4 regions of the Desulfosporosinus burensis genome follow, and region 3 is predicted to be linked to each of the others. Evidence: riboswitches for the same ligand, from Rfam matches in the RefSeq annotation. Region 3 holds a riboswitch; each other region holds the start of a gene.
The links. Region 3 has a riboswitch for cobalamin ahead of ACYQ3Q_RS23160 (energy-coupling factor ABC transporter permease). Riboswitches for the same ligand answer to the same signal wherever they lie in the genome.
Positions count from the first base shown of each region.

Region 1: another riboswitch for cobalamin. It lies ahead of ACYQ3Q_RS15820 (AIR synthase family protein); the one in region 3 lies ahead of ACYQ3Q_RS23160 (energy-coupling factor ABC transporter permease).
Region 2: another riboswitch for cobalamin. It lies ahead of cobT (nicotinate-nucleotide--dimethylbenzimidazole phosphoribosyltransferase); the one in region 3 lies ahead of ACYQ3Q_RS23160 (energy-coupling factor ABC transporter permease).
Region 4: another riboswitch for cobalamin. It lies ahead of ACYQ3Q_RS00960 (energy-coupling factor ABC transporter permease); the one in region 3 lies ahead of ACYQ3Q_RS23160 (energy-coupling factor ABC transporter permease).

Region 1 covers NZ_BAAHYN010000008.1:204,093-211,715, forward strand. Annotated here, with positions in the region: gene ACYQ3Q_RS15805 (hypothetical protein) at 1-154, shown strand, start outside; gene ACYQ3Q_RS15810 (L-2-amino-thiazoline-4-carboxylic acid hydrolase) at 176-673, shown strand; gene ACYQ3Q_RS15815 (IS4 family transposase) at 960-2,198, opposite strand; cobalamin riboswitch at 2,557-2,731, shown strand; gene ACYQ3Q_RS15820 (AIR synthase family protein) at 2,840-3,658, shown strand; gene ACYQ3Q_RS15825 (ECF transporter S component) at 3,678-4,193, shown strand; gene ACYQ3Q_RS15830 (ABC transporter ATP-binding protein) at 4,264-6,060, shown strand; gene ACYQ3Q_RS15835 (energy-coupling factor transporter transmembrane component T family protein) at 6,051-6,863, shown strand; gene cbiD (cobalt-precorrin-5B (C(1))-methyltransferase CbiD) at 6,999-7,623, shown strand, end outside.
Region 2 covers NZ_BAAHYN010000006.1:266,550-274,172, reverse strand. Annotated here, with positions in the region: gene ACYQ3Q_RS12895 (ParM/StbA family protein) at 1-1,049, opposite strand, end outside; cobalamin riboswitch at 1,246-1,422, shown strand; gene cobT (nicotinate-nucleotide--dimethylbenzimidazole phosphoribosyltransferase) at 1,527-2,606, shown strand; gene cobU (bifunctional adenosylcobinamide kinase/adenosylcobinamide-phosphate guanylyltransferase) at 2,709-3,365, shown strand; gene cobS (adenosylcobinamide-GDP ribazoletransferase) at 3,372-4,106, shown strand; gene ACYQ3Q_RS12875 (putative ABC transporter permease) at 4,493-5,230, shown strand; gene ACYQ3Q_RS12870 (HD domain-containing protein) at 5,246-5,746, shown strand; gene ACYQ3Q_RS12865 (sensor domain-containing diguanylate cyclase) at 5,870-7,432, opposite strand.
Region 3 covers NZ_BAAHYN010000015.1:90,091-96,450, reverse strand. Annotated here, with positions in the region: gene ACYQ3Q_RS23175 (ribonucleoside triphosphate reductase) at 1-1,567, shown strand, start outside; gene ACYQ3Q_RS23170 (anaerobic ribonucleoside-triphosphate reductase activating protein) at 1,564-2,250, shown strand; partial or broken gene ACYQ3Q_RS23165 (cob(I)yrinic acid a,c-diamide adenosyltransferase) at 2,342-2,872, shown strand; cobalamin riboswitch at 2,906-3,089, shown strand; gene ACYQ3Q_RS23160 (energy-coupling factor ABC transporter permease) at 3,420-4,205, shown strand; gene ACYQ3Q_RS23155 (energy-coupling factor ABC transporter substrate-binding protein) at 4,202-4,507, shown strand; gene ACYQ3Q_RS23150 (precorrin-6A/cobalt-precorrin-6A reductase) at 4,660-5,391, shown strand; gene ACYQ3Q_RS23145 (lipid II flippase Amj family protein) at 5,431-6,222, opposite strand.
Region 4 covers NZ_BAAHYN010000001.1:168,535-176,157, reverse strand. Annotated here, with positions in the region: gene ACYQ3Q_RS00970 (cation diffusion facilitator family transporter) at 57-1,457, shown strand; gene ACYQ3Q_RS00965 (IS4 family transposase) at 1,728-2,966, opposite strand; cobalamin riboswitch at 3,202-3,391, shown strand; gene ACYQ3Q_RS00960 (energy-coupling factor ABC transporter permease) at 3,605-4,390, shown strand; gene ACYQ3Q_RS00955 (energy-coupling factor ABC transporter substrate-binding protein) at 4,387-4,683, shown strand; gene cbiQ (cobalt ECF transporter T component CbiQ) at 4,680-5,453, shown strand; gene ACYQ3Q_RS00945 (energy-coupling factor ABC transporter ATP-binding protein) at 5,456-6,307, shown strand; gene ACYQ3Q_RS00940 (DMT family transporter) at 6,330-7,394, shown strand; gene ACYQ3Q_RS00935 (hypothetical protein) at 7,478-7,623, shown strand, end outside.

The sequences.
Region 1 (7,623 bases), on a different contig from region 3:
CCCGGAACTCGGCTGTAGTGAGTGTAGTTGCCGTTGGTATGACCGTTTAACGAATAGTTGCTATGAGTGTGGCCAGGTAGTTTCGGAGGAAGAAATTGCGGAATATCAGGCAGCTTTGGAATTGTTTTATGCCGAAAGAGGCATTAAACCTTAAATCGCCTAAGGAGGAGTAAGCTTGTCAGAAGTAAATGCTGATGTTATCAAGAAGCTGGAAAGAGATTGGCGTTCCATGATTTTCATTTCCCATGATTTTTTCCATCGCTGGAGAATGGTTCTGGAGGAAAAATTTGGAGCAGAGGAAACCGTCGCCTTAGTAGATCGCTTTTGGGAATCAGTTGGAGAGGGAACTGCGGAAAGTTATCTCAAGCGAGGACGAGATACTGCGGACCTAGAACAAATAGTCAATGCCTTTGTGCGAGCTAGTCTGGTCATGGGTGAAAGAGCTAAATCGGTTAAAGAAGGAAATGACGTTCTCCTCATCCATGATAGCTGTCCGTGGGTAGGTTCTTACAAGGATTACGGAGCACCGGGACAATGTCAAGCAGGGTGTGACAAGTGGTTTGAGACGGCGCTCAAGGTAATCTCACAGGATTTCACTGTCCGAACAGATAGCTGTTTGGCTTCTGGTGAAAGCACCTGTACCCGACGCTACTCTAGAAAGAATAATGGATAATTAGTCGGAGGGATGAAAGCTGGTGTGATTATTAGATCAGCCAGCTTTTCCTTATATATCTTAAGTGATTTTACGTAGTATACAGTGAATTGACTAATTAAGTATATTCAAAATCAGTAGCGTTGCATCAAACTAGATCGAGTCATGTCAATAAAGAAAATGCTTTCTCTATAATTACTTAATATACCATTATTGGTGTATACATCCATGTGGTTTTTCCTCCCATAGGCCAAAGGAGCGTTGACATAGAAGGTAGTTCTTTTCCACATTTTTACATAATATAACTTTAGGGGATAACGGGATCGTAGGTTAAATCATTGAGCCAATCCGTCTCTTCATTCATAATCTGATGCTCTGTCATTTTGTAAATACGATCATAGTTGATTCTCCGAGAACCGTTTCCCCATTTTCGCCGAAGCTTTTCTAGAAACGAATCATAGCTTTCAAATAAACAAGAGATAACGCTTCTTTGCAAATTCAGTAAGTCTCTTTTATCCTCGATTTCAAGTTTTAGAAGAACGAGTGCGCAATAAGTCATGAGTGCTAAAAGTAACTGGTTAATAACTGATGTCTCACTTGTGCCGTAAAAATGTTTGATCTGAGCGTGTTGTTTCAGCCACTTAAAGAACAGCTCTATTTGCCAGCGATACCGGTAAATCTCACCAAATTCCTCGGCACTTCGATTAAAGTCATTCGTGACGATGGAAAAGGGTTCGTTGACCGAATCATCAATGGTAATGACACGAAGTTTATGCTTCATTTTTCGGCTGTTCGTTCCAAGAATAACATCAACGTCTTCTTCAATTGGACCATCTTCTTCAACGTTTCGTTGTCCAAGAAACTCAACCACAGCATTCTCTTTAAGGCGAGTTACAAATCGAATACCCTTTTCACAGTAGTCATCAAATAGTTTGTAATCCACGTAACCCCGGTCAAAAATATTAAGGGCGTCAGTATCTTTGACAATCAGTTCATCCAGTTTCTTCTTGTCTGCCGTCTTTGCCGGAGTAATAATCACTGCGTCAGGGACAGCCATTCCGTCGAAACTTAGTCGCAGATGCATTTTGATTCCGGCCTTGGTTTTTCTAAACACAGCCCAAGGATACTTAGAAAGGCACAAGCTTATCGTAGATGCATCAATCATGAACAGGTTTCCAAGGCGTTGCTGGATCAGTCCGAACCCTTTTTTCTGAGCTACTTCGTTTAATAGGTTTTTAAAAAGCATTTCCGAGACTCTAACAGGAAGAGTTCTAAGTCTTCGTGAAATTTGACTATGACTAATGCTTTCTAAGCCAATGGTACGACTGAAGTCATTACTTTGAACACTGGCACTGATTTTTCGTAAAGCTTTAAATTCTTGGAGTTGAGCATTACTGATAAGTAACGCGAGTTGGTTTGTTTTAAGTTTTTGGACTCGCTTATCAAGGTCTGGAACTTCTTGATGAATTTTAGTCCAAATATTTTTAGAAAAAACCGGTTGAAACAGTTGCATAAATGTGGATTTTGTAGTATTCTTGCCTTGCATTTTTTATCTCCTTATGATTAGAGATTTGGGCAAGAACTACCCTAACTCTAATTATAAGGCTTTTTTTATGGTTTTGACAGGAATAATCAGGGATATCTGCAGTTTACGCCATTTTCCGTTGGTTTTCTTTGTAACATAGAATTTGACTTTTGCGTAAAAGCTTTATGCAACGCTACTGATTCAAAATATTAACCAAAGTATTTCTCTAAGCATCTGCCATTACAAAGCCTAAGAAGCGCGTTATTAAATCTTTGACGATTACAGATCTAATAATGAATATGTAATCGAGCAAAAACTAAAAAAAAGCTAGAATTTAATCTTGTAATCTTAGGCATCTTGCATTAAAATACAGATAACTAAATATTCGTTTGTTACTGGTGCCCTTGAATGAGGGAGAATAGGGAACTGGGTGAAAATCCCGGACGGACCCACCACTGTAAAGAGGAGACTTATGCATTGCCACTGGGAAACCGGGAAGGCGTATAACGTTGATGATTCTGAGTCAGGAGACCTGCCTGTAACGTATTTAAGAACATGGATTAAGGTAAAGTTCATGGTCAATCTTCTTTCCAACCTTGAGTTGAGAAGAAAATTGACTATGAACTTTTTTATTTGACTTTTTAGAGAATGGGGTGAAACGATTGGGATACCAGGGTCGAGATGTTGAGGTTGTTTCGTTAAACAAGGCACAATATTTAGTGGCTTCCTGTGATTCCTGTGGTGCCATTGGTATGAAGGAATTAGATACATATCAGGTTCCCTGGTCTATTACAGGAAGGTTAACGACAAGAGTCGCTTTGTTAGAAGTCCTTTCCACAGGGGCTGTGCCAAAATTAATGACGGTGGCGATTTCTAATGAGCCGTACCCGACAGGAGATGAAATAATAAAGGGGGTGAACGATGAACTAGAAGCTGCAGGATTAGAAACTCTACCCATGGCGATCAGCACAGAAAAAAACATGACGACTCAGCAAACCGGTCTCGGAATTAGTGTGATCGGGGTGGCTGAGAAAAACAAGTTGCGTATTGGAACAGCCCAATCAGGAGATGACGTCTATTGTTTAGGCTTGCCTAAAGTTGGATCAGAGCTCAATAATCCAGAGGATCCAGAAATTGTCCAAGTCAAAGCTCTGCAGTTCCTCTTAGAGATCTCAAGTATTCATGACATCATTTCTGTAGGGTCAAGAGGGATACGTTTGGAAGCCGAACTACTTGCCTCCACGATAAACAAGCGATTGCACGTTGATTCAACTTGTCCTCTCGACTTGGATAAATCTGCTGGACCTTCGACCTGTCTTATATTTTCTTCTTCCGCTTTATTATCACAATCATCACTAACACCACTATCATTTCCGACATCTCTATCATCTACATCATCTACATCATCAAGGACGTTTGATCATGTCCTTTCATCAAAGTTTCCTTTATTACCTTTAACGAAAATCGGTACATTGTACTAAATTTAAGGAGGAATTGTTTATGAATAATTTAGAAACAGAACAACAGGACATAAAACTCTCCGCTTGGAGTGTCAAAAGACTATCGATTATGGCCATTTTTATTGCTTTAAGTGCTGTGGGATCACTGATTAAGATCCCAAGTCCGGTCGGAACTATCGGTATGGATTCGGCACCCGGATTTTTCGCTGCACTGGCCTTTGGAGGACTTACGGGGGCGATTGTCATTGCTTTTGGGCATTTGCTGACGGCAGCGGTGATCGGATTTCCTATGACGATTCCGATCCATTTATATATTGCTTTACAAATGGCCTTATGGGCTGTGGCCTATCGCTGGGTGAATGAAAAGCTCGGTTTGATTCCGGCTGTTATCGTCGGAATTATCCTGAATGGGGTTGTATCATCTTTTGCCATGCTGCCGTTGATGGGTATGGGAGGGGTAATGGGCTTGATGCCTTTTCTCGTCGTCGGGGCAGCTCTCAACGTGATTATTTCGGCAGTAGCCTACAAAGCAATTAAGGGAAGTCGACTCATTTAGGTGATGAGGTGAAACCGTGGAGACTGTAGATGCTGCAGAAGCTGCAGAAGCTGTAAGAACCGTAGAAATCGTGGAAACCGTAAAACCCGTTGAAAATGCTATCGAACTCCATAATATTTCTTATTGTTATCCGAACGCCCAAGAACTTAGTTTGAAAAACATAAGCTTGACCGTGGAAAAAGGAAAATTTATTGTCTTAATGGGATCCACAGGGGCGGGAAAAACAACCTTGAGTTTATGTCTAAACGGTCTAATTCCCCAGCTGCTGGAAGGAAAATTAACAGGACAGGTGAGCATAGCAGGCAAAAATGTAGGGAAAACTGCAGTTCAGTCGATGTCCAAAGTTCTTGGGCTTGTCCTACAGGATCCAGAGACCCAAATTATTGGTCGAACGGTTGAGGAGGACACCGCATTTGGCCCTCGCAATTTTTTAGTTCCCTTCGATGAGATTAATCTGAGGGTCGATCAAAGCTTAGAAAAAGTCCGCTTAAGAGGATATAAGCAACGTTTATCTGAAGAACTCTCAGGTGGAGAAAAACAACGCTTGGCGATTGCCGGTGTGCTCGTGATGGAACCTCAAATTTTGGTGCTGGATGAACCAACTTCAGAACTCGATCCGATAGGACGATCAGAAATCTATCAAACGCTGGATGATCTAAGACGGAAAAAGGATTTGACCATTTTGTTAGTTGAACACTCCAGCGAAGAACTGATTCACAAGGCAGATGAGGTCGTTGTCCTTAAGCAAGGGGAAGTCTTCTGGAGGGGACTGCCGACTGAACTCTTTCGCGATCTTCCCCTCTTGAGTCAGTTGGGGATAAAGCCGTTACCCGTCAGTCAGCTCGGCTGGGATTTTTACGAGAAGGGCTGGATTTCCTTTGCTGAAATCCCTTTAGATATTCCGTCTGCGGAAAACATAATTAGAGCGTTGTTACCCAAATACGGACATTGGCACAAACATGGGCATGGGCAAGCGCCAGGTCAAGGAGAGATAAAGAATCGCCTGTTTAAGCAGGAACCATATTGGTCAGAAACAGAAATCGCAGTTCAAGTCAGCGATCTATTTTACCAGTACAATTCAAGCCAGCCCGCTTTGCGAGGAATTAATCTGACGATTAAAACTGGAGAGTTCGTGGCTTTCATCGGGCAAAACGGTGCTGGAAAAACAACTTTAGCTAAACATTTTAATGGACTTTTAAAACCAACCCGAGGAGAGATTATCGTTGAGGGAATGAATACTTTACAGTATGATACGTCTGATCTATCAAAAACCATCGGGTACGTCTTTCAAAATCCTGATCATCAAATTTTTTCCGCTACTGTCGAGAAAGAATTAGAATTCGGGCTTAAAAATGCAGGCTACAAAGGCCAGGAAATCAAACAACGAGTGGATGAGGTCCTTCAGTATACTGGGTTAGAAAGATACCGTAGTGTTCATCCGTTTAGTTTGGGTAAAGGAGAACGGCAAATGATTGCCGTGGCTTCAATTCTTGCCTTAAAGCCTAAACTGCTAATCATTGACGAACCGACCACTGGCTCGGACTGGGCAGGTGTTCAGTCAATGATGGCTTTGATAAGTAAACTCCATGCTGCAGGGACCACAATTATCATGATTAGCCATGATATGGACTTAGTTGCCCAATATGCCAAGCGGGTCATAGTCATGAAAGAGGGCGGGATTATGTTAGATGGTACCCCTGGTGATGTTTTTTCTAAGGAACAAATACTGCTCGACTCTGCCATTATTCCACCCCAACTCTGTAGGCTCTCCTCGCAATTGAAGGATATTTTAGGTCATAGAACCTTCATCGAATCACGTGAGTTTATAGCGCTGTTCGAAAGACTGGAGCAGAAGGGATGTTATTAGAGCACTTACCGGGAGACACGTTGATCCATCGTCTGGATGTACGGACCAAAATGTTCGGCTTCTTAGGGTTTATGATTCTATCGTTTCTATTCCAAGATCCAAGATTTCAACTCTTGATTGTTTTCTCGACAGGGCTTTTAGCCATTTGGATTAAAATCCCGTTGCGAAAGATCGGAAGAATGCTGGTTCCCTTGATTCCTATCATTATTTCGATTATTCTAATCACAGGATTTACCTTTACACCTGAGCGCTTTGAACAGGTTTCTAGCCAAGCGATCCTCTTTTATGCCCTGCCAGGAGACAGATTAGGGGCCACTTTGGGGGGATTTTTGATGGGCTCTACGTTTATCTTGCGTCTCTTTAGTATGATGATCGCTTCTTCTGTCTTGACTTTGACCACGTCCATGGATGACTTCACCCAATTCTTTCATAAGATGAAGGTTCCCGTTGAGGTAGCCATGATGCTGACAACGGCGATACGATTTATTCCGACCCTGGATAAAAAACGCAAGCAAATTTTAGAGGCTCAAAAGGCACGTGGGACAAAATTCAAAGAGAAGGGGATCATCGGTTCCCTCCAATCCTACCTTCCGATTATGATTCCTTTGTTTATCAATTCGATTATGATGGCCAATTCGCTTTCGATGGCAATGCTCAATCGAGGGTATGGTTTGAACCGGAATTGGACATCGATGCGCGAGCTAGCATTTACCCCAAGGGACTATTGGACAATTGCTTTTGTTGTTATGTTATTGACGTTGGCACTCTTTGTTCGATTCCAACTTCAACTAGGAGTTTTATAGGCTTAATAAATGGTTTAGTGAAGGTATTAATGTTTAAAGATTAGTTGCAACGAGGCAGCACATGGCTTATACTTTCTTTCAATAATCAAAGTAATGAAAATTACTTTGATTAATTTGAAATGTGGGAGAGAAATTATGGCGCGAGAAAAAGATCGACATACTTGGCGCGAAGGATATACCACAGGTAGTTGTGCAGCGGGTGCAGCCAAAGTAGCCTGTCTGCTCCTTAGAGGGGAAAGTTTAGCTGAGCGGGTAGAGATTCCACTACCGAATTCGGCGCGCTTAACAATGCCCATCCATGGGGGTGAATCTGGATATCCAGAAGCGAGGGCAAGCATTCTGAAGAACGGTGGAGACGATGCGGATATTACGCATGGGCTTGAGATTCAGGCGATCGCACGCTATATTTCCCCTTTAGGAGAGGTTCACATCCGTGGGGGCCAGGGGGTTGGGACTGTCACTAAAAAAGGATTGGCCATCTCGGTTGGGGAAAGTGCCATTAACCCGGTTCCAAGGAAGATGATTTTTGAGGCTGTTCGGGAGGTCTTTCCTAAAGAGGAACTCGAAATTATGATCAAGGTTCCTAACGGAGAAACTGCTGCCCTGCGTACTCTTAATCCGAGGCTAGGGGTCGTTGGAGGAATTTCAATACTTGGGACAAGCGGAATAGTCCGACCGATGTCCGAGGAGGCGTTTAAAACCTCGATTCTACCGGAGTTGGACCAGGCAGTAGCCTATGGGCACAAAACCATAGTTCTCA
Region 2 (7,623 bases), on a different contig from region 3:
AATCCTGTGGCATTACCAAATTGTGGATCGTCAATCAGAAGCTTATTTTCTAATTGGATATGCTCATAGACCATTTCTCCGACCTTTCCGGCTACTAAGACGGTATGCAGTTTACCAAGCATTGGTTTTAAGGCCTTTTTCACTTCCCGGGAGATATCAGTTCCTAACTGAGCAAGCATGTTCTTCATGATCGGATTAAGATTAATCGAGCCGTTATTCCAAGGATACAATCCCCCGTTCACTCGGAAAATTTTATCTAATTCCTTATCATCCGTTTCAATGGGGTTTTCGTGATTTGCGGTCAATTCCTTCAGTTTATCGGCCACTCCAATATACGCCCACTTTAACCCCTTTTCAATACTAAACGAATTGGGTGGATCAAGCATTACGCCATCATAAAAAGTGGCAATATCTGTCGTGCGAAAGCCCGGATCGATGACCACCACATACCCGCTAAATAACTTGGCGCTCGTCGGCATCCCATATTCATTAAGAGTTTCCTTAATAAAGACTCCATAACTCTGGGGAAGCACTCGAGAGCGCAAGATGTTCAGTTGCCGTGTCAACCCTTTCATGGGACCTGAATGAAAGGTTACCGAAAAAGACCCCTTTAATTCCGCTTCATACTTGTCCTTTAAACTAGCATAATACTTAACGGGCACGCCAGTTCCAAGATAAATATTCGCTTTAGGAGTTTTTTGGGCTAGGGCTAAAGCCACTACCAGTAATGCTGTTGCTTCTTCATCCGAAGATTTGTCTTCATCCCAGCAATAATGAGCTTCGTTCGGATTCAGGCTTTCAGCCAAACTTCCCATGAAGTAATGCCGTTCCACACCCGTCGAATTATTCTTGACCAAAACATCCAAAGTAGAAATCTGAGTTTCTAAGTCAGATCCTTTACTAATCAGGGAATTACCTAAGGTTGAGAAAATCCGCTCATTCCCTTTACAAATTACAGCTGGAAATAATACTTTTGCATCTCCAGTATCCAGTTTAATCGCTCCAAATCCCGGATCTGCTCCGGCCACAAGAATATCACTATCTAACACACGTGTTCCTCCTCGATTACAATCAATTATGGACAAACTAATAACTACACCTACACCTACACCTGCTACTGCTATATCTATCATTATATACGAAGCTAACACGCTTGTAAAAATGGGTTATTAAAATTCTTCTAAATATTTAAATAGTGACCAACACTATACTTGAGATTAGAAAAAGGTTGTGGTATGCTAAAAGAAAAATTACTTGAATTTAGGTGCCCTTTGGGGAGAATAGGGAAGTTCGGTTCAAAACCGACGCGGACCCACCACTGTATTCGATGAGCTTTGTTGACCACTGGCACTTTGCTGGGAAGGTGACAAATTAAAGCGATGATTCGATAGCCAGGAGACCTGCCTAAATCTTTAAGTCTTTCCACATCGTGGAGAGCGGCGGTGATGACGGTAAAGTCCCGACCACAGATTTATTTGTGGTCGGGATTTTCTATTTTTCAACAACTATATTGAGGAGGAGTTTTAATGAAAAATTTGTCAGAAGCACAACTCTATGCCCAACTCGAAGCTCTAACTGCGAACATCTCAGAACTTGACGAGGATTCCATGGCTAAGGTCCAAGCACGCTTGGACATCCTGACCAAACCACAAGGCAGTCTTGGACAATTAGAGCATATAGCCAAGCAACTTGGAGGTATCCAACGAACCTCTAATCCTCAGATCAATAAGAAAGCAGTCCTCTTGATGGCTGGAGATCATGGCATCGCAGCTGAAGGAGTTAGTGCCTTTCCCCAAGAAGTTACCCCTCAAATGGTGTATAATATCATAAGTGGTGGCGCAGCCATCAATGTACTGGCTCGCCAAGCCAATGCCGAGGTTTTTTGTACGGATGTTGGGGTTGCCTTCCCCTTAGAAGGAAACCTTATTCACAAACGGGTTGCTAATGGAACCCAGAACATGACCAAGGGCCCGGCAATGACCCGTCACGAAGCACTGCAAGCTCTACTGGTCGGTGCTGAAGTTGCAGCAGAAAAGATCGGTGCAGGATATAACCTCTTTGCTACAGGTGACCTCGGAATTGGCAATACTACCCCTAGCTCTGCAATCGTTGCCCTCTTTACCAATTCCCCCCTTGAGGACGTTGTCGGACGAGGAACTGGAATTGATGATGCTGGCTTAATTAAGAAACGCCAGGCCATTCAAACGGCCTTTGACGTCAATCAACCTAATGCAGACGACGCTCTAGATGTTCTAAGCAAAGTAGGCGGTTTAGAAATTGCGGCGATTGCTGGTTCAATCCTTCAAGCGGCAGCTAGCCGTGTTCCGATTGTCATTGACGGGTTTATCTCGACGGCCGGAGCACTCATCGCTTCAAAAATTGCCCCAAAATGTACGGCCTTCATGATTCCCTCCCACGGTTCAGTCGAACCTGGTCACCGTAAGGCCTTAGCAAGCCTAGGCCTTGATCCGGTAATTAACCTAAATATGAGACTTGGAGAAGGAACGGGAGCGGTCCTAGCCTTTCACTTAGTCGAAGCTGCACTTCATATTCTTAAGGAAATGGCAACTTTCGGCGATGCTGGAGTCAGCGAAAAGTCAAGCTAGAGAATCAAAAATCAAACACTATTCAAAGTCAGAAAAGACGAGTCAAAGCCTCTACTTAAGTAAATCAATCTTAATAAATATTCATGGGAGTCGATGAATGCCATGTCTCAATTCACTTTAGTAACAGGCGGTGCACGGAGCGGAAAGAGTAGCTTTGCAGAACTTCTGGCCGCTTCGGTAAATCGTCCTGTAACGTACATTGCCACCGCCCAAATCTGGGACGAAGAAATGGCCCATCGTGTTAAAAAACACCAAAACCAGCGCCCGGCAACTTGGCAACTCATTGAGGAACCTCTAAAGATTCGAGAAACACTTTGCCAACTCAAAGACTATGACGGAGTCATTCTGCTTGATTGTGTCACGCTCTGGCTTACTAATCTTCTCTTAACTCAACAAACTGGACATGCAGAACAAACAGAACGAGCTGACCATTCTGATCACGAAGGAGTAGAATCCACCCTAGGCTCCTCTAAACAGGATAAGATGTACCCCGACCTCGAACCACAAATCCTAACTATGGTTCAAGAGGTTGCCCAACTTGCCCAAGAGATTAAACCTCAAGTCCTCTTTGTCACCAACGAAGTCGGCCAGGGCATTGTCCCTGAGAACCCTTTAGCTCGGGCATACCGTGATTTAGCTGGACGTAGCAATCAAATACTTGCCCGCTGTGCTGATCATGTCTATCTTGTTGTAGCAGGTTACCCCTTGGAACTTAAACACTCTGGCGGGCAGCTTCTTGCTTCCCTGCACAAGGAGTGATCTGAGATGCGCGGATTCCTCATAGCACTTACCTTTTTTACCCGAATTCCTTTACCGATCCCTAAGAATGTTACTTCAGAAGAATTCCTGCGCAGTTATCGATATTATCCGTTCGTAGGACTAGTCTTAGGTCTTATCCTCTGGCTGCTGGCGAAAGTCATGATGCCCTATTATCCCCCTTTAGTTCTCGGGGCTCTCATCTTAGTTGCGGAGTTAGTGCTCACCGGAGGAATCCATCTTGACGGATTCATGGATAGCATGGATGGTTTATTATCCGCTCGAAGCCCAGAAAAAATCTTAGATATCATGAAAGACAGCCGAGTTGGTGCCCATGCCTCAATGGCTCTCGTGGGCTTATTGCTCTTGAAATTCACCTTCCTAGCCAACCTAACCGTTCCGATGTTACCGATTCTTATCGTCATGCCAATGCTCTCTCGCTGGGTCTTTCAGATTGGGATGATCGGATTTCCCTATGCCCGCTCCCAGGGGCTAGGCAAAGGGTTTCACGAAGCAACCCAGTGGATTCCATTCCTGCTCAGCGGAGCGCTGGTCTGCGGAATATCTTTTTATCTGCTCGGCTCAGCTGGACCGATCGCCTTAGGAGTTACCGCCTTAGTCATATTCTTAATGGCTTCTAAAATCTCCTCCTTACTAGGGGGTCTGACAGGTGATCTATATGGGGCTTTTATCGAACTTTCGGAAGTTATCTGTTTAGTTATCGCTTTTCCTTTTATAAAGTAGGCATAGTGAACTTCAATATAAGCAAAACGGAAGGGTAATGAACTATCAATACCCTTCCGTTTAAATATTAGTTTTACTATTTGTTTTACTAACTAGTTTTGCTTATTTAGTCTTGCTTATTTAGTCTTGCTTATTAGTCTTGCTTATTAGTCTTGCTTATTAGTCTTGCTAATATTGTTTGCCTATTCCAATTTAATTAACTTAGTCTCATGTTTTCGGGCCACGAAAAAACTTTTCTAGTCAAAATCGTTTCAAAAGTAGGTATTAATCTTAGCGTTATATTAATATGATAAAATTAGTCCATAAATGTACAATAAGGAATTTTTAGAGTACACTAGAGATAATTGGCATTGCTAATTATTTAGTATCGCTAGAGAGGGAGAACCATGACAGACTTTATCCTCTTATTTTCATTTTATGCATTTGCCGGCTGGGTAATGGAAACAATCTACCGTACAATATCCCAACGAAAGGTTGTCAATCCTGGATTTTTAGTTGGCCCGTTCCTCCCGATCTATGGCTTCTTTACGACTTTGGTGATCTGGTCCTCTGGGCTGTTATCTCAACTCGCTTGGGAATGGCAGTTTCTTAGTTTTGTGTTTTTGAGCACCTTGCTGGAATATGTCGCTGGATGGTTTTTCGAGCGCTTCTTTCGCCTGCAGCTTTGGGATTATCATACAACACCTTTTAATCTTCATGGGCGCATCGCTCTCCAGTTCTCCCTTCTTTGGGGGGTTTTAGGGCTTGCATTTCATCTCGTCATACACCCAGCCGTTCAAATTCAAATGTTGCGCATTCCACCGACTGGCCGTTCTATCTTAGCTATTATCTTGACAGCCTATGTTATTTGGGATATTATCCGTTCCACCCTCTTACTACGTCGTCTTGAACACTTTGTCTCGATGTTCCAGGAGCAGTATGAACGTCTGGAACTCACGTTATTTCACTCAGCCTGCTCTCCGTATCAAAGATTTCTTCATGCCTATCCGAAAATGCGCCATACTTTAAGCGAAAAGATGGCTTTACTATATGCTAAGCAGGAAGCTCTCGAGCACTTTTTAAGCCTTCAACGGCAAAAATTCTCCAACCCAAGTGGAGAAAACGACCCCCACTCACTTGACTAGGAAGGTGAACTGATTTTGGATTTATCAGAGCACGTCGAGGACATTCTGAACCACGAAGAGTATCAACAATTGGCACGTTTTACCCATCATCGTCCATTTACTACTTTAGAGCACTCTCTTCGTGTTGCGCAAATAGCCTATGACTGGTCACTACGCCTTGAAAGCAAGCTCAAGTTGGACACACACGCTATTACTCGTGGCGCCCTACTCCATGACTTTTTCCTGTACGACTGGCATGAGCCAAGACCAGACCGATCCCGGTGGCATGGTTTTCGCCATCCTCGCATTGCCTGCCAGAACGCGGAACGATGTTTTCAGCTCAGCGAGAAGGAAAAAGACATTATTTTGAGCCATATGTGGCCACTTACCCCGCGCTTACCTAAAACCCGAGAGGCTTTTCTGGTCATGGTTGCAGATAAGATGGCCTCGATCCAGGAATTTCGCTTAAAATTCAAACGTGATCTTCCGCCTTCTGAACGATACACGTCTCTTCGCCTTATTAAACACAAGTCATGAATAATCGAACGACATACTATTGACTTTAGCATGCGCATCCCAAAGAAAAGAGCCTTTCACCGCTAAATTCAGAGTGAAAAAGGCTCTTTTCTTTGACTTTTAGTATACTTTTTTATCCATCAGTTATCTTTTTTCGAACGCATTTTCCGTCACAATATGCCCCTTACCATTTTGCTTGCCGAGATAAAGCCGATGATCTGAAAGCTTGTAAAGAGATTCATAGTCCGTAGATTCTGTAGGAAATTCTGCAACTCCTATGCTTATGCCCAAACCATAGGTTTCTAAATCCAAGTTACTCTTTAAGCGCTGCATGATATTCATTGCATCTTGGCTTAACTTAAGATCCGTTAAAATGACCGCAAACTCATCTCCACCTGTACGAGCGACAATATCTTCTTGTCGAACGGACTTCTGGAGATTCTGTGCTACATGGCTTAAGGCCTTATCTCCCATGGGATGACCTTTTGTATCATTTAAAATCTTAAATCCGTCTAAATCAAGGAGCAGAAAAAGGAACGTTGAACCACGTCTGAGTGTTCCCGCCATTTCTCCTAGGATCCTTTGCTCAAACCCTTGGCGATTCATGATTCCAGTTAGGCGGTCCGTCGTCGCCAGACGCTCAAGTTCCTTTCTTTGCCGGATAGCTTCTAATGCCATGCTTAACATCCGTACAAATGCGTACAGGATCTCTTGGGTATGCGCAATGTCTCGTGTCCTAGAATCAAATAGCCAAAGTTCCCCAACGACTCCGCGATAGGTTTTAATAGGCTGAATAAGGATTTTTTCCACAGGATATGGAATCTTATTATGTTCGTCTTCTTCAAGTATTCGCAGGGTAGGTGTCTCATTCGGTATGTATCCAAGCGGAAAATGGGCTCTTTTATCTTTTTGGATCCATTCTTGCCAAACATCCTCAGACTGTTTAAGCCGGCCAAAGGGAGAATGTATTTTCCATTCCCCATCGGTTTCCATATGAAAGAATCCTGCCTCTAGGTACAGAATTTCCATGGCCATTTCTCCGGCTTCAGCTAGTAACTGCTCTTCAGACACGGCCTTGACCAAAATTTCAGTTCCCCTGAGCAGCAATGATAAGGCTTGTTCACGATCAACAGCGGCCATACGCAATTGTTGTTCATAAACACTGGAGGAAAGTAGGGGCATTAACTGTTCTAACCAGTAGACGCTTCCCTCGTCAAAGGAAGCGGGATTATCACTGAAAAGCAACAAAACACCTAATAATTGACCAAAATGAAGGAGAGGAATGCAAAAGATTCGCCGAACCTTGAAGTCCCTGAGAGTTGTCCGCCAAGCATTGAAACAATGCGTTTCCTCGGAATTCGATGCGTCTCGCTCGTCGCCATCATCATCAATTTCGTGAATCATCAATTTTCGTTCTACATACGTATTCCCTTGTGCTACTTTTCGGATAAATAGTTCAAAGTCTTGAGGGAGAACATTACGAACTAAAAAACTTTCCTGAAGCTCAGTCCGAGCGTTAATGGCCATTGGGTGAAACTCCTCACCCCGCGATAGCCAGATACCAGCCATTGTGCAATTGAAAAAATCAAGCCCACGTTTGGTCAAGATTTTCAGAGCATCTTCTAAATCTTCCTCACAATTTATTTCCTGAAGGAGCTCTAAGATATCTTCCGGCTTAAGTCTATATTTGTACGGAGGAAGCAGCATGGGCTTATCAACCTTTCATTACTCGCATGATTATTATAAAACATTTTATCATAAACCTTCCAAATAAACCTATTTATTTAATGTTTCAATAAAAGTTTTATTCTTAATTTCGAACCCAGACTATTCCCTTCCAGCCATAGAAAAAGCTACTCATATTAAACGAACTATGTTATATTTAACCTTCAATTATC
Region 3 (6,360 bases):
TTGTGCAGGATGGGATTTGAGACAGCTCCTTCTTGACGGATTCGGAGGAGTACCTGGCAAGGTAGAAAGCGGCCCAGCCAAACATTTACGGTCTTTCCTTGGGCAAATCGTCAATTCTACCTTTACGACACAAGGAGAAACTGCCGGAGCACAGGCTTGGTCAAGTTTTGACACCTATTGTGCGCCGTTTATACGGAATGATCAATTGACCTTTACCCAAGTCAAACAGTGCTTGCAAGAATTTGTTTTTAACATCAATGTTCCCACGAGGGTCGGATTTCAGTGCCCCTTCTCCAACCTTACCTTTGATATAAAGGTACCTGCTACCTTGAGAGATGAGCAGGTCATGATTGGCGGAACCTATACTAAGGATAAATATGGAGATTTTCAGGACGAGCTGGATATGTTCAACTTAGCGTTCTGTGAAGTGATGCTGGAAGGAGATTCCAAGGGAAGAGTGTTTACGTTCCCAATTCCAACCCTTAACATTACCAAAGACTTTGATTGGGAGAGTCCTGTAGCGGATGCCTTTATGAGAATTACTTGTAAGTATGGAATTCCTTATTTCGCTAATTATGTCAACTCAGAGCTGTCTCCCGAAGATGCCGTATCCATGTGCTGCCGGTTAAGGCTTGATACCGGTGAACTTAGAAAAAGAGGTGGGGGTTTGTTCGGAAGCAATCCTCTCACAGGATCAATCGGTGTATTTACAATTAACCTGCCCAGATTAGCGTATCTATCCAAGACAAAACAGGAATTTATGGAACGTCTGAAACAAATGGCGGAAATCGGGCGCACGGCCTTGGAAATCAAGCGGAAAATTATTGAGCAGCAGTCAGAAAGGGGACTGTATCCCTATTCATGCTATTATTTGAGACATTCAAAGGAGCGGACTGGGCATTATTGGCACAATCATTTCAGTACGATCGGTATCGTCGGCATGAATGAGGCGTTACTGAATTTCATGGGAAAAGGAATTGAAACTGAAGAAGGGCGGGAGTTTTCGGTTAGTGTCATGAACTATTTGAGAGAGCTGCTGGTTAAATTTCAACATGAGACCGGAAACGTCTACAATTTAGAGGCGACGCCAGCAGAGGGAACATCATACCGTCTGGCTATGTTGGATACTAAAAGGTATGACTCAATTATTACTGCTGGTGATAAAGTCCCTTATTATTCAAACTCAACCCAACTTCCGGTAGGCTATACGGATGATATTTTTGAGGTTTTGGAGCTACAGGACGAATTGCAGTCTCTTTACACAGGGGGAACGGTTCAGCACCTTTATCTTGGAGAAGCGGTTGAGGATATTAAGGTTTGTAAGCAACTTATTCAAAAGATATTTACCAAACACAAAATCCCCTACATCTCCATCACCCCAACCTTCAGTATCTGCAAATCTCACGGATACATCAGCGGAGAACATTTCACTTGCCCTGAATGTGGTGCCGAAGCCGAAGTATGGTCCAGAGTGACAGGTTATCTTAGACCGGTCAAGAACTATAATCTTGGAAAGAAAGAAGAGTACGACCAGAGGAAAAAATTCGTAATGCCAGAGGTGGTATGATGAATATTGCCGGATTCGTGAAGACCTCCTTTGTGGATTATCCGGGTAAGATAGCGTCTGTGGTTTTTACTCAGGGCTGTAATTTAAGATGTGGTTATTGTCACAATTTCAGTCTTATAGATGAAAATGACACCTCAAACGGTATTCTGCCTGAAGAAATTTTTGAATGGCTTTCAAAAAGAAAAGGAATGATCGATGCAGTGGTTATAAGCGGCGGAGAGCCGACGTTGCAAAAGTATCTTCACGTTTTTATCGAAGAATTGAAAGCAATGAGTTTACTCGTAAAGCTTGACACAAACGGAACAAATTCAGGTATCTTGAGAGCGTTGATTGATGACCATCTGCTGGATTTTATCGCTATGGACTTAAAGGCTCCGCTCAACAAATATGAAAGAATTACAGGGACAAGCCAGTTGGAGTTATCGTCAATTCGAGAAAGTGTGGAAGTTATTAAAAATAGCGGACTTGTTCATGAGTTCAGGACAACACTTTGCCCTGAACTCGAAGCAGATGATATACCAAGCATTATGTTAGATTTCGAAATTGCTTCAAATTACGTGGTGCAGAGCTGCAGAAGCACGGATTTTAAAATAATATCCAGGAACAAGCCGGATTTGAAGAGATTGACTTGGTGGTCTGAAAAGAATTTGTCCTTCTCTTTTCGAGGATTTGAAGTCGGCTAAGTAATGATGTACTGGGTGATGTAGTGCCTTTGTCCTAACCGCCTCGGCGAGTGCCGTGAGGCAATAATTTTAAGCGGGAGGAGAAATAAGCATGCAACTAGGGCTTATCCATATTTATACTGGTGCAGGGAAAGGGAAGACGACAGCAGCAGTCGGATTGGGGATCAGGGCGTATGGACAGGGACTTAAGGTCCTCATGGTTCAATTTTTAAAAGGATGGACTACGGGAGAAATGAAGGTCATCGCCAGCTTAGGACCGTGCTTTCAACTCCTTTAATACAAAGAGAATGACAAATTCACTTGGGGAATGACAGATGAAGAAATGGGAGGAATAAAAGGAGAAATGCGAATTGGTCTGAACTATACTATTGAGGCCGTCATGAGCGGAGAATGGGATTTGATCATCATGGACGAGATTATGGCCGCTGTGAATGGCGGGTTTCTGCCTCTAGAGGAAGTAGTCGAGCTTGTTAAGACCAAGCCACTAAAATTGGAACTCGTTCTGACAGGGCGGGATGCCCCATCAAAGCTGATCGAGTTAGCTGATTATGTCTCGGAAATAACTGCCTGCAAACATCCCATGAAAAAGGGCATCATGGCGCGAGAGGGAATAGAGTATTGACCATGGATTGCTTTTGTGATACATTTAATTAACAAATTTAATAGATGAGCAAGCGATTTTTCTTAGCCGAGAAATCATAACAGGGAAGCCGGTTTAAATCCGGCGCGGTCCCGCCACTGTAAAGGGGAGTTTGTGCCACATCCACTGAGGAAACTTGGGAAGGAGGCACTAAACGAGGAACCTGAGCCAGGAGACCTGATTGCTCATATGCTTTACTCACGATGGATGGGTGGAGGGACTTGGTTAGTTAGGTCCTTCATATTTTGGAGGGCTTTTATATATTGTTAAGTGTACATAATAGGTTTCTCGAGGGAAACCGACCTGCAGGGTAAACGTCTTGTTCAAGCGGGATCTGCTTTCAAAAATGCGAATGCGACTTGAAAGTGGAGGAGAACGCGCCGTCCGAGACAACCGATACATTGCTGTCTTTATGATGAGTGATGTGAGGTTGTCTCTTTATTTTTTATAGGAGTGGAGGGAAAATGTAAGAGCGGAGTTTCAGTGAAGGCTAGGTTTGACAATAGATTGAAAGGGGTCGATGATTATTATGAATCAACGTATGATTAAGCGGATCAGTTTATTAATAGCCTACGTTTTGGCTATCTACATCGTCTTTCCCGATAATGCCTATGGTATGCATATTATGGAAGGTTTCTTGCCTTTCAACTGGGCTGCCTTTTGGTGGATCGCTATGATTCCTTTTGTTATTGCGGGGGTACGTTCCATTAAAAAAACGGTGACACTCTACCCTAATTTAAAGATGCTGCTCGGTATGGCAGGAGCCTTTGCTTTTGTTTTGTCTGCTCTGAAAATTCCGTCAGTAACTGGTAGTTGCTCTCACCCGACAGGCGTGGGTTTAGGTACCATTCTGTTTGGACCTGCGGCGATGACCGTTTTAGGAATGATTGTCTTGATATTCCAAGCACTTTTACTGGCTCATGGAGGAATAACGACCTTAGGCGCAAACACGTTTTCTATGGGGATCGTTGGCCCTTTTGTCTCTTACGGTATCTACAGAGGCTTAAAAAAGCTGGGCGCTCCCCAATGGCTCTCGATTTTCATGGCGGCAACGTTAGGGGATCTAATGACCTACGTTACAACCTCCATTCAGTTGGGGCTAGCTTTTCCCGCGGCATCAGGCGGAGTAATGGCTTCTGTACTCAAATTCATGAGCATTTTTGCGTTCACTCAGATTCCTTTAGCCATTAGTGAAGGTCTACTTACGGTAATGGTATTTAATATCCTCACTGCTTATAGTCAAAAAGAGTTGCAGGTTTTAACTGCCTTTACAGGCAAAGCGTTATCCTCCATTAAGCGGGGGGTGAAAGCATGAAACTCTTTACTAAAAACATTATAATCCTAGTATTTGTTGCTATATTGGCCTTTTTCCCACTTTATATAGCGCGTGATGCCGAATTCGCTGGTGCTGATGCTCAGGCATCCGATGCGATAAGTGAGTTCAACGCCGATTACACACCTTGGTTTGAGTCCTTTTGGGAACCTCCGAGCGGAGAAGTTGAATCGTTTTTGTTTGCCTTGCAGGCTGCGCTTGGAAGCGGATTCGTCTTTTATTACTTAGGTTATTCGAAGGGTAGACACAAAGCTGATCATCAATCTCTCCAGTCAAGAGATTGATCAGATGAACGCCAACGTAGTGATACCAATATCAATTTCAAACCCATAGGGCGGGTGGCCATTTCCGGCTTCCCCGCCCGAGTTTTATCCCATACACATTAGGATTTATAGAATTACACTTGTTTTTATAACGGCTTTGGAGGCTAACAAAAATGATCATGTTATTGGGAGAAACGGCGGCAGCGCGTGAAATCAGTGAGTGTCTTCAACATAGGGGGATTGAGTTTAAACGAATACTTACTTGGAAGGGCAAGGTATTTTTGCAGACTCCTTCCTTAATTCTTGATGCCAGCCATCCTTCCAGCAGTGTAAAGTTGGCCTCTTTACGCCAATGGTCTGAGCAACAGGGCATTCCTTATCTTAGGTTAGAAAGACCAGAGACTGTCATTCCAGACAGCTTATTAATATATCCAGTTTGTACGTGGGAGGAAGCTCTGCTTCAGTTAGAATTGCGAGCCGGTGCAATTCATGAAGCAAAAAAACGAATAGTAACGATTTTCGTGACGACGGGCAGCCACCAACTGGAAAGCATTGTGCAAAGCACCTTTGCTCGCTCTGCTCGTTTAGTTGTTAGGGTACTTCCAGAAGGGCGCTTAGTCCAAAAATGCCAAATGATGGGCATTTCGCCTAGGGATATCGTAGCTATGCAAGGGCAATTTTCTAAAGAGATCAACAAGGCGCTATTTAAATTCTATGGAGCAGATATTTTATTAACCAGAGATAGTGGGTCTGCCGGTGGGACAGATACGAAGATCTCAGCAGCCTTAGAATTGGGGATAGAGACAGTCCTCGTGAAAAGAACCAAGACGAATAATGGTTTAATTGTAAATAATGTCCAGGAATTACTGGATTGGGTGGATACGAATAGTACAAAATGTAGATGACATTAATCCGTCTGTATCAAGGCTTTCAGTCGCACACTATCACTTATAAATATTTGCAATGACATGGGCCACTGGGATAAGGAACAATTGTCCCATTAGGGTTCCTATTAGCTTGGCGCTCATCAACATAACGACAAGCGCTTTGACATCTTCATAGGGACGATTCCCCTTTAAAGCCTGATCAGTAATGATAGAAGATTTAGGGTCAACAAAGAGCATAAATATAATATTTGCTGCACTGTTAATTACTCCTGCCGAAGCTGAAGCCGCTAAGCGATGCTGAGCATCAACAAGTAAAGCAGCATAATAAGCTGACATCACCCCTATGGTGTAGATTCCGGTGACAAGAGAATTGAGAGCTATTAATTGAATAGGTATTCTCTTAAACGGCAGATTATTTACCATCTTTTTTGAAGGTAAAGTAACATTCTCAATAAATCTACGGATACTGCGAAATTTCAAAGCGTCCATTACAACAAATGGTACAGACCCAGACCGTTCAAGATTTTTTACAGCTCCGGAAAAAAAATTTAAAAAAGTGGGAGTTAATACTATGCCAAAAAAAGTTCCTACCGTCGCTACCCAAATGATCTTGCGTATGGCAGGAAGAGGGTCGATAGTTTGATTAATGGAACTATCCATCAAACCTCCAAACAAAGGAGCTTGCAATGTATGTGCTGTAAGAGAGATTAGATAGAATAAGTTAAAGAGGGTATTTGATAAGGCGAATTGCCGACTTTTAACAGAATTAAGCCGCACAGAGTAGGCAAACGTATCGATTATATGAATTATAAATGTTGAAACAAATAATTGGTAAATATTGAACTGCACCAACCCACCCCCATCCTTGATATGACTATGTCAGATAGGGGATAGAAATACCCAGTGAATACATCAGTTAGTTTGACAATCAGTGCTAATAATTGTAAATTTATGTACTGACAGGGTTTACAAGAATTTAGAATTAAG
Region 4 (7,623 bases), on a different contig from region 3:
AAGTTGAATTTTCAAGTTACTTATTAATTCAATAAGTTAATGGGAGTGGTCTGATCTTGGTTATAGACAAACAAAAGGCAGCATTGAGTTCTGTTTTTGCAGCAGTTTTCCTCACATTAATGAAAACTGTAGTGGGTATTTTTACAGGCAGCTTAGGAATCTTATCTGAGGCATTGCATTCTGCATTGGATTTATGCGCTGCGCTTATAACCTTTTTTGCAGTAAAGTTTTCCGATAAACCTGCAGATTCTAAGCATCACTATGGACATGGGAAGATAGAAAGTTTTTCAGCTCTTATAGAGACAGCTTTACTCCTCATAACCTGTGTATGGATTATATATGAAGCTGTGGAAAAGTTGTTTTTGGGCAAAAGTGTGGAATTAATTGGAATTCAGTGGGGCGTATTAACCATGATTATTTCAATCATGGTTGATGCCTCAAGAGTAAGAGTGTTGAAGAAGGCTGCCAAGGAACATGGCAGTCAGGCATTAGAAGCGGATGCACTTCATTTTAGCAGTGATATATGGAGTTCCTCAGTAGTTATAGTGGGCTTGATGTGTGTTTGGATAGGTGATTATTTCAACATACCTGTTTTAAAGTACGCAGACCCAGTAGCTGCTTTGGGGGTTGCGCTGCTTGTTATTAAGGTGAGCATCAAGCTTGGCAGAGAGACCATCGATGTTTTGTTAGATACTGCACCAAACGGGATGAAAGAAATGATCGAAGAGGAAATCTGCAAAATCACCAGTGTTATTCAGGTTGCAGAAATCAGGCTCAGACCTTCTGGGGCAGTTCAGTATATTGATATAAATGTTGGCGTTGACCCATATCAAAGCCATAGAAGCGTTCATACTATAGTTCATGAAATCAGGGAAAGGATTTCAGAGAAAATACCGAGGTGTGATATTGTGGTCAGCACATTTCCTGTTGATGCTGTCGGGAATGCTGATTTAAGTCTTAACCGCACTTTAGAGGAATTAATAAACCAGATTCCTAATTGTACAAATGTTCATAATATACATGTTTATGAACTTGAAGGAAAAAAGAAGATTACTGCACACATAGAATTGGAGGAAAACTTAACCCTAAAGGATTCCCATGAATTATCCCATAGGATTGGCAACATGGTTCAGAAGGCAATAAACAATGTTGACAATGTGAGTCTTTACTTTGAACGAGCTGAACAAGTGGTAGAAACTGAGGATATTACTGAAACACAGCAGGATATTATCGATAACATAAAAACTGCAGTCCTAAAAATAAGGGACAATGTAGACTGCCATGACATAAAGCTATACCGCAAGGGGAACAAGGTTTCAACGTTCTTGCATTGTGGAGTTCGGGGCGATTTTACTGTGGATAAACTGGAAACGATATCAAACAGTATAAAAAGCGAACTGAAAAACAATGTGGCTCGTTTGGAGAATGTTCACATCCACTTTGAACCACTAGATTAACTAAAAAAATAAGTGAATTATGAGCATAACCCTATCAAAAAAGTGATTTTGCAATCAAATTGAGGCAGCCCAGTTAAACTCTCAGAAATATATTGAATCAGTAGCGTTGCATCAAACTAGATCGAGTCATGTCAATAAAGAAAATGCTTTCTCTATAATTACTTAATATACCATTATTGGTGTATACATCCATGTGGTTTTTCCTCCCATAGGCCAAAGGAGCGTTGACATAGAAGGTAGTTCTTTTCCACATTTTTACATAATATAACTTTAGGGGATAACGGGATCGTAGGTTAAATCATTGAGCCAATCCGTCTCTTCATTCATAATCTGATGCTCTGTCATTTTGTAAATACGATCATAGTTGATTCTCCGAGAACCGTTTCCCCATTTTCGCCGAAGCTTTTCTAGAAACGAATCATAGCTTTCAAATAAACAAGAGATAACGCTTCTTTGCAAATTCAGTAAGTCTCTTTTATCCTCGATTTCAAGTTTTAGAAGAACGAGTGCGCAATAAGTCATGAGTGCTAAAAGTAACTGGTTAATAACTGATGTCTCACTTGTGCCGTAAAAATGTTTGATCTGAGCGTGTTGTTTCAGCCACTTAAAGAACAGCTCTATTTGCCAGCGATACCGGTAAATCTCACCAAATTCCTCGGCACTTCGATTAAAGTCATTCGTGACGATGGAAAAGGGTTCGTTGACCGAATCATCAATGGTAATGACACGAAGTTTATGCTTCATTTTTCGGCTGTTCGTTCCAAGAATAACATCAACGTCTTCTTCAATTGGACCATCTTCTTCAACGTTTCGTTGTCCAAGAAACTCAACCACAGCATTCTCTTTAAGGCGAGTTACAAATCGAATACCCTTTTCACAGTAGTCATCAAATAGTTTGTAATCCACGTAACCCCGGTCAAAAATATTAAGGGCGTCAGTATCTTTGACAATCAGTTCATCCAGTTTCTTCTTGTCTGCCGTCTTTGCCGGAGTAATAATCACTGCGTCAGGGACAGCCATTCCGTCGAAACTTAGTCGCAGATGCATTTTGATTCCGGCCTTGGTTTTTCTAAACACAGCCCAAGGATACTTAGAAAGGCACAAGCTTATCGTAGATGCATCAATCATGAACAGGTTTCCAAGGCGTTGCTGGATCAGTCCGAACCCTTTTTTCTGAGCTACTTCGTTTAATAGGTTTTTAAAAAGCATTTCCGAGACTCTAACAGGAAGAGTTCTAAGTCTTCGTGAAATTTGACTATGACTAATGCTTTCTAAGCCAATGGTACGACTGAAGTCATTACTTTGAACACTGGCACTGATTTTTCGTAAAGCTTTAAATTCTTGGAGTTGAGCATTACTGATAAGTAACGCGAGTTGGTTTGTTTTAAGTTTTTGGACTCGCTTATCAAGGTCTGGAACTTCTTGATGAATTTTAGTCCAAATATTTTTAGAAAAAACCGGTTGAAACAGTTGCATAAATGTGGATTTTGTAGTATTCTTGCCTTGCATTTTTTATCTCCTTATGATTAGAGATTTGGGCAAGAACTACCCTAACTCTAATTATAAGGCTTTTTTTATGGTTTTGACAGGAATAATCAGGGATATCTGCAGTTTACGCCATTTTCCGTTGGTTTTCTTTGTAACATAGAATTTGACTTTTGCGTAAAAGCTTTATGCAACGCTACTGATATTGAATATATTTTAAGTAATAGACAGATGCAATATTTTATGTTACTGTAAAAGACAATTAAATATAGGAATGAGTGATTCTTTTCCGAGGGAAAGAATTGAAAAGGGAAGTCAGTTGAAGCTGACGCGGTGCCCGCCACTGTACAAGGGAGTTAACTCACATAGTTGTCACTGGAATTTATCCGGGAAGACGTGATTTGACGAAGATCTTGAGCCAGGAGACCTGCTTATTCCGAATTTGCAACTACCTACGGGAATGTTAGGGGGTGGATACCTGTGTCTTCAGGACTGCTATTGTTACCTGATACTGGTTAAGCTTTTTACCCTTCTATTGGTGAAGGGTTTTTTTGTTTTTATTAACCAAAGCATGGGGTATAGGGTACGGTGTTATGATCAGTGGGGGACAAATTCTTCATTAGAAGATAATGGGTTAGAAATCAAAAGGAGTTGTTAATTTTATGGGTCTACGCAAGTTTAAGAATATCGGCCTATTAATAACCTACGTTCTGGTTGTCTATATGATCTTTCCTAATAATGCTTATGCTATGCATATTATGGAAGGATTCTTGCCCTTTAACTGGGCCGCCTTCTGGTGGATTGTTATGATTCCGTTTGTTATTGCTGGGGTACGTTCCATTAAGAAAACAGTGACTCTCCATCCCAGTTTAAAGATGCTGCTCGGTATGGCCGGAGCCTTTGCTTTTGTTTTGTCTGCCCTGAAAATTCCGTCGGTAACTGGTAGTTGTTCGCATCCGACAGGCGTAGGTCTAGGTACCATTCTGTTCGGACCTTTAGCGATGACCGTCTTGGGAATGATTGTCTTAATCTTTCAAGCCCTTCTAATAGCTCATGGTGGAATAACGACCCTCGGAGCAAACACGTTTTCTATGGGGATTGTGGGACCTTTTGTCTCTTATGGTATCTATAAGGGTTGTAATAAATTGGGAGCTCCCCTGTGGCTATCGGTTTTTCTATCAGCCACTTTGGGGGATCTAATGACCTACATTACAACCTCTTTCCAGTTGGGGCTGGCTTTTCCCGCGGCTTCGGGCGGAGTAATGGCTTCCGCACTAAAATTCATGAGCATCTTTGCGTTCACTCAGCTTCCCTTAGCCATAAGCGAAGGTATCCTTACTGTTCTGGTGATTAATATTCTAAGTACCTACAGTAAAAAAGAGTTGCAGTTTTTAGGCGTATTTACTGGAAAAGAATTACCTAACAACAAACGGGAGGTAAAAGCATGAAACCGATTGTAAAGAATGGGATATTACTGTTAATTGTAGTTTTACTGGCCTTTGGTCCCCTTTTTCTGGTACGTGGTGGCGAATTCGCCGGAGCTGATCAACGAGCCTCAGCAGCTATCAGCACTCTCGCTCCTAATTATGAATCTTGGTTTAAACCCTTATATGAACCGCCGAGCGGAGAAGTCGAAACTTTCTTGTTTGCCCTGCAGGCAGCCCTCGGAAGCGGATTTTTCTTCTATTATATAGGTTATGCCAAGGGTAAACACAGTGTCTGCAAGAAGGATCAAGCATGATTAGCATTGATTGTTACGCCTATAGCAATAATCTAAAAACAGTTCACCCGGTGGAAAAGTCTCTTTTTGCGATAATCACCATGGTAGTGTGCCTAACTTCTCCTACAGTAATCACCCCTCTTATTGTGTTAGCCATAATGGCTATAGGGATAGTCTGCAAAGCAGGCATCCCCGCCCGAGTTTTTGTCAAGCTAATGCTTGTTCCTCTTTCGTTTCTCCTGATCAGCGTTTTAACGATTGCTTTTTCAGTCTCGACCAATCCTTCGGGGTTTTGGTTAGCTCAAACTATTAATGGCCTAACAGTAGGAATACACTACCCAGATCTGATCACCGCAGTTCATCTCTTTCTAAGATCGATAGGGGCTGTTTCCTGTCTTTACTTTCTAGCCCTAACCACTCCCATGACTGAAATAATTACAGTACTCCATAAGATGAAAGTTCCTAGTATTATTACTGAATTAATGGTGCTGATTTATCGTTTTATCTTTGTCTTTATGGAAACAGCTACCACTATTCATCGTGCCCAGGCCTCTCGTTCAGGCTTTATCTCAATGAAAAGTTCTTTCCGTTCTATGAGTCGGCTCTTCTCTGCGCTTCTGGGGAAGGTTTTCGTCAAATCTCAAGAACTATACAATGCCATGGCAGCGCGGTGTTACACGGGAGAGATTAAGGTGCTGACCAAGAAATATCCAATTAATCTTAGAAATTACATGATTATAACTGTTTTTGAGATTCCTTTGATCTTGTTGAATTTACTAGGGAGGGGATAAATTTGCCGGAAATTATACTTGAAGCGGTTGACCTAGAATATTCTTATCCTGATGGTACAAAGGCCTTGCGCAAAGTGAGTTTACAGGTTGAAAAAGGAGAAAAGCTAGCGATTCTGGGTTCAAACGGTGCCGGTAAATCCACGTTATTCATGCAATTTAACGGAATCTATCGTCCGAACTTAGGTTCTATCAAGTATCGCGGACAAGATATTTCTTATAAAAACAAGGCTCTGATCGAATTACGCAAGAAAGTTGGAATCGTCTTTCAAGATCCGGATAGTCAGTTGTTTTCCGCTAGTGTGTATCAAGATATCTCGTTTGGTCCTCTCAATCTCGGACTTTCGGAAGAAGTGGTGACAGAGAGAGTTAAACAAGCCCTGGCAGATACGGAAACGACAGACCTTGAAGATAAACCCACTCACCTGTTAAGTTATGGGCAGAAGAAACGAGTTTCTATCGCTGGCGTTCTGGCGATGGAACCAGAAGTCATAATATTTGATGAACCAACAGCAGGGCTGGACCCGCGTCACTCCCAGGAATTCATGCAGCTTCTAGGAAAGCTGAGCAGGGAGGGTATAACGACTATCCTATCGACTCACGATGTCGATTTAGCTTATACCTGGTCAGATCGGATAGCAATAATGTACAGTGGAGAGATCATTGCCCACGGAGAACCTGGGAAACTATTCCTGCGCCCAGAGATTGTTAAACGTGCCGATTTAGCCCTTCCATGGCTGATAGAAATGCATATTGAGTTGGTTCAAAAAGGATGGTTACCTCCGTCTACCCCGTTGCCAAAAACAAGGGAAGATTTGTTTAGAAGCATTCCTGTAAAGAATGATCTAGCGGGTTAAAATTGGATAAGAGGAAATAAAAATGAAGAACAGAAATATTGCCCCAATACTAAAAGCCATAATTGCTGCTGCTTTGTTTGGAGCGAGTGCCCCTATTTCAAAACTACTTTTGGGTGAAATTGCCCCAACCCTAATGGCATCCTTTCTATATCTGGGCAGTGGTATCGGGCTTTACTTACAGAGATACTTCCGAAGTTATAACAAGCGTTCCAGTGATGAGGCAAGACTTACTAGAAATGATTGGCCCTGGATAATTGGTGCTGTATGTATAGGCGGGATAGCAGCCCCCATTGTGCTGATGTTTAGCCTGAAAAATACACCGGCGTCTACGGCTTCCCTTTTGCTGAATTTCGAGGGCGTAGCAACTACTGTAATTGCTGTTGTAGCATTCAAAGAGGCTGTTGGGAAAAGGATATGGATGGCTGTACTATTGATTACCATGGCAAGTATATTGCTTTCATGGGGTTCATCCGGGCAGTGGGGTTTTTCATTGGGTGCTATTGGAGTACTTGGTGCTTGCATTCTGTGGGGGATAGACAACAATTTCACACGAAACGTTTCGGACAAAGACCCTCTCTCGATTGTGACAATCAAAGGATTAAGTGCCGGTACTTTCTCCTTAATTCTATCCTTTATCTTGGGTTTTTCGTTGCCTTCTTTCAAATTCATTCTTTTGGCAATGCTCTTAGGCTATTTTAGTTATGGGTTGAGTATCGTATTATTTATTCGAGCCATGAGAGAATTAGGGTCTGCTAGGACAAGTGCTTTGTTCGGAACGGCTCCTTTTGTTGGAGCAGTACTATCTTTGCTCTTGTTCAGAGAAAGCCAAGGCATGTTGTTTTTCTTTGCTCTTCCTATCATGATTATTGGGGCAGTCTTTTTGTTCAAGGAAGAGCATGAACATTTACATGAACACGAAACAACGGAACACGAGCATAGGCATAACCATAACGACTCGCACCATACACACGGCCATTCTGATAATGAAATACCAAAAAATGGCCATCACTCCCATGTTCATGGACACGAATTTATAATTCATGTCCATGAACATGCTCCCGACATTTACCATAGACATGCACATTAGTAATAAACAAAGTTGTCATATATCCCATACACATTAGGATTGAATATTTTAGTTATTTATAACGGCTATGGAGGTTAACAAAAATGATCATGCTTTTGGGAGAAACGGCGGCAGCACGTGAGATTAGTAAATGTCTGGATATTAGAGGGCTTGAGTTTATGCGTTTGCAAACCTGGACAGAGAAGACCTGCTTGAAGACGCCTTCATTAATCCTTGATGCCAGCCCTCC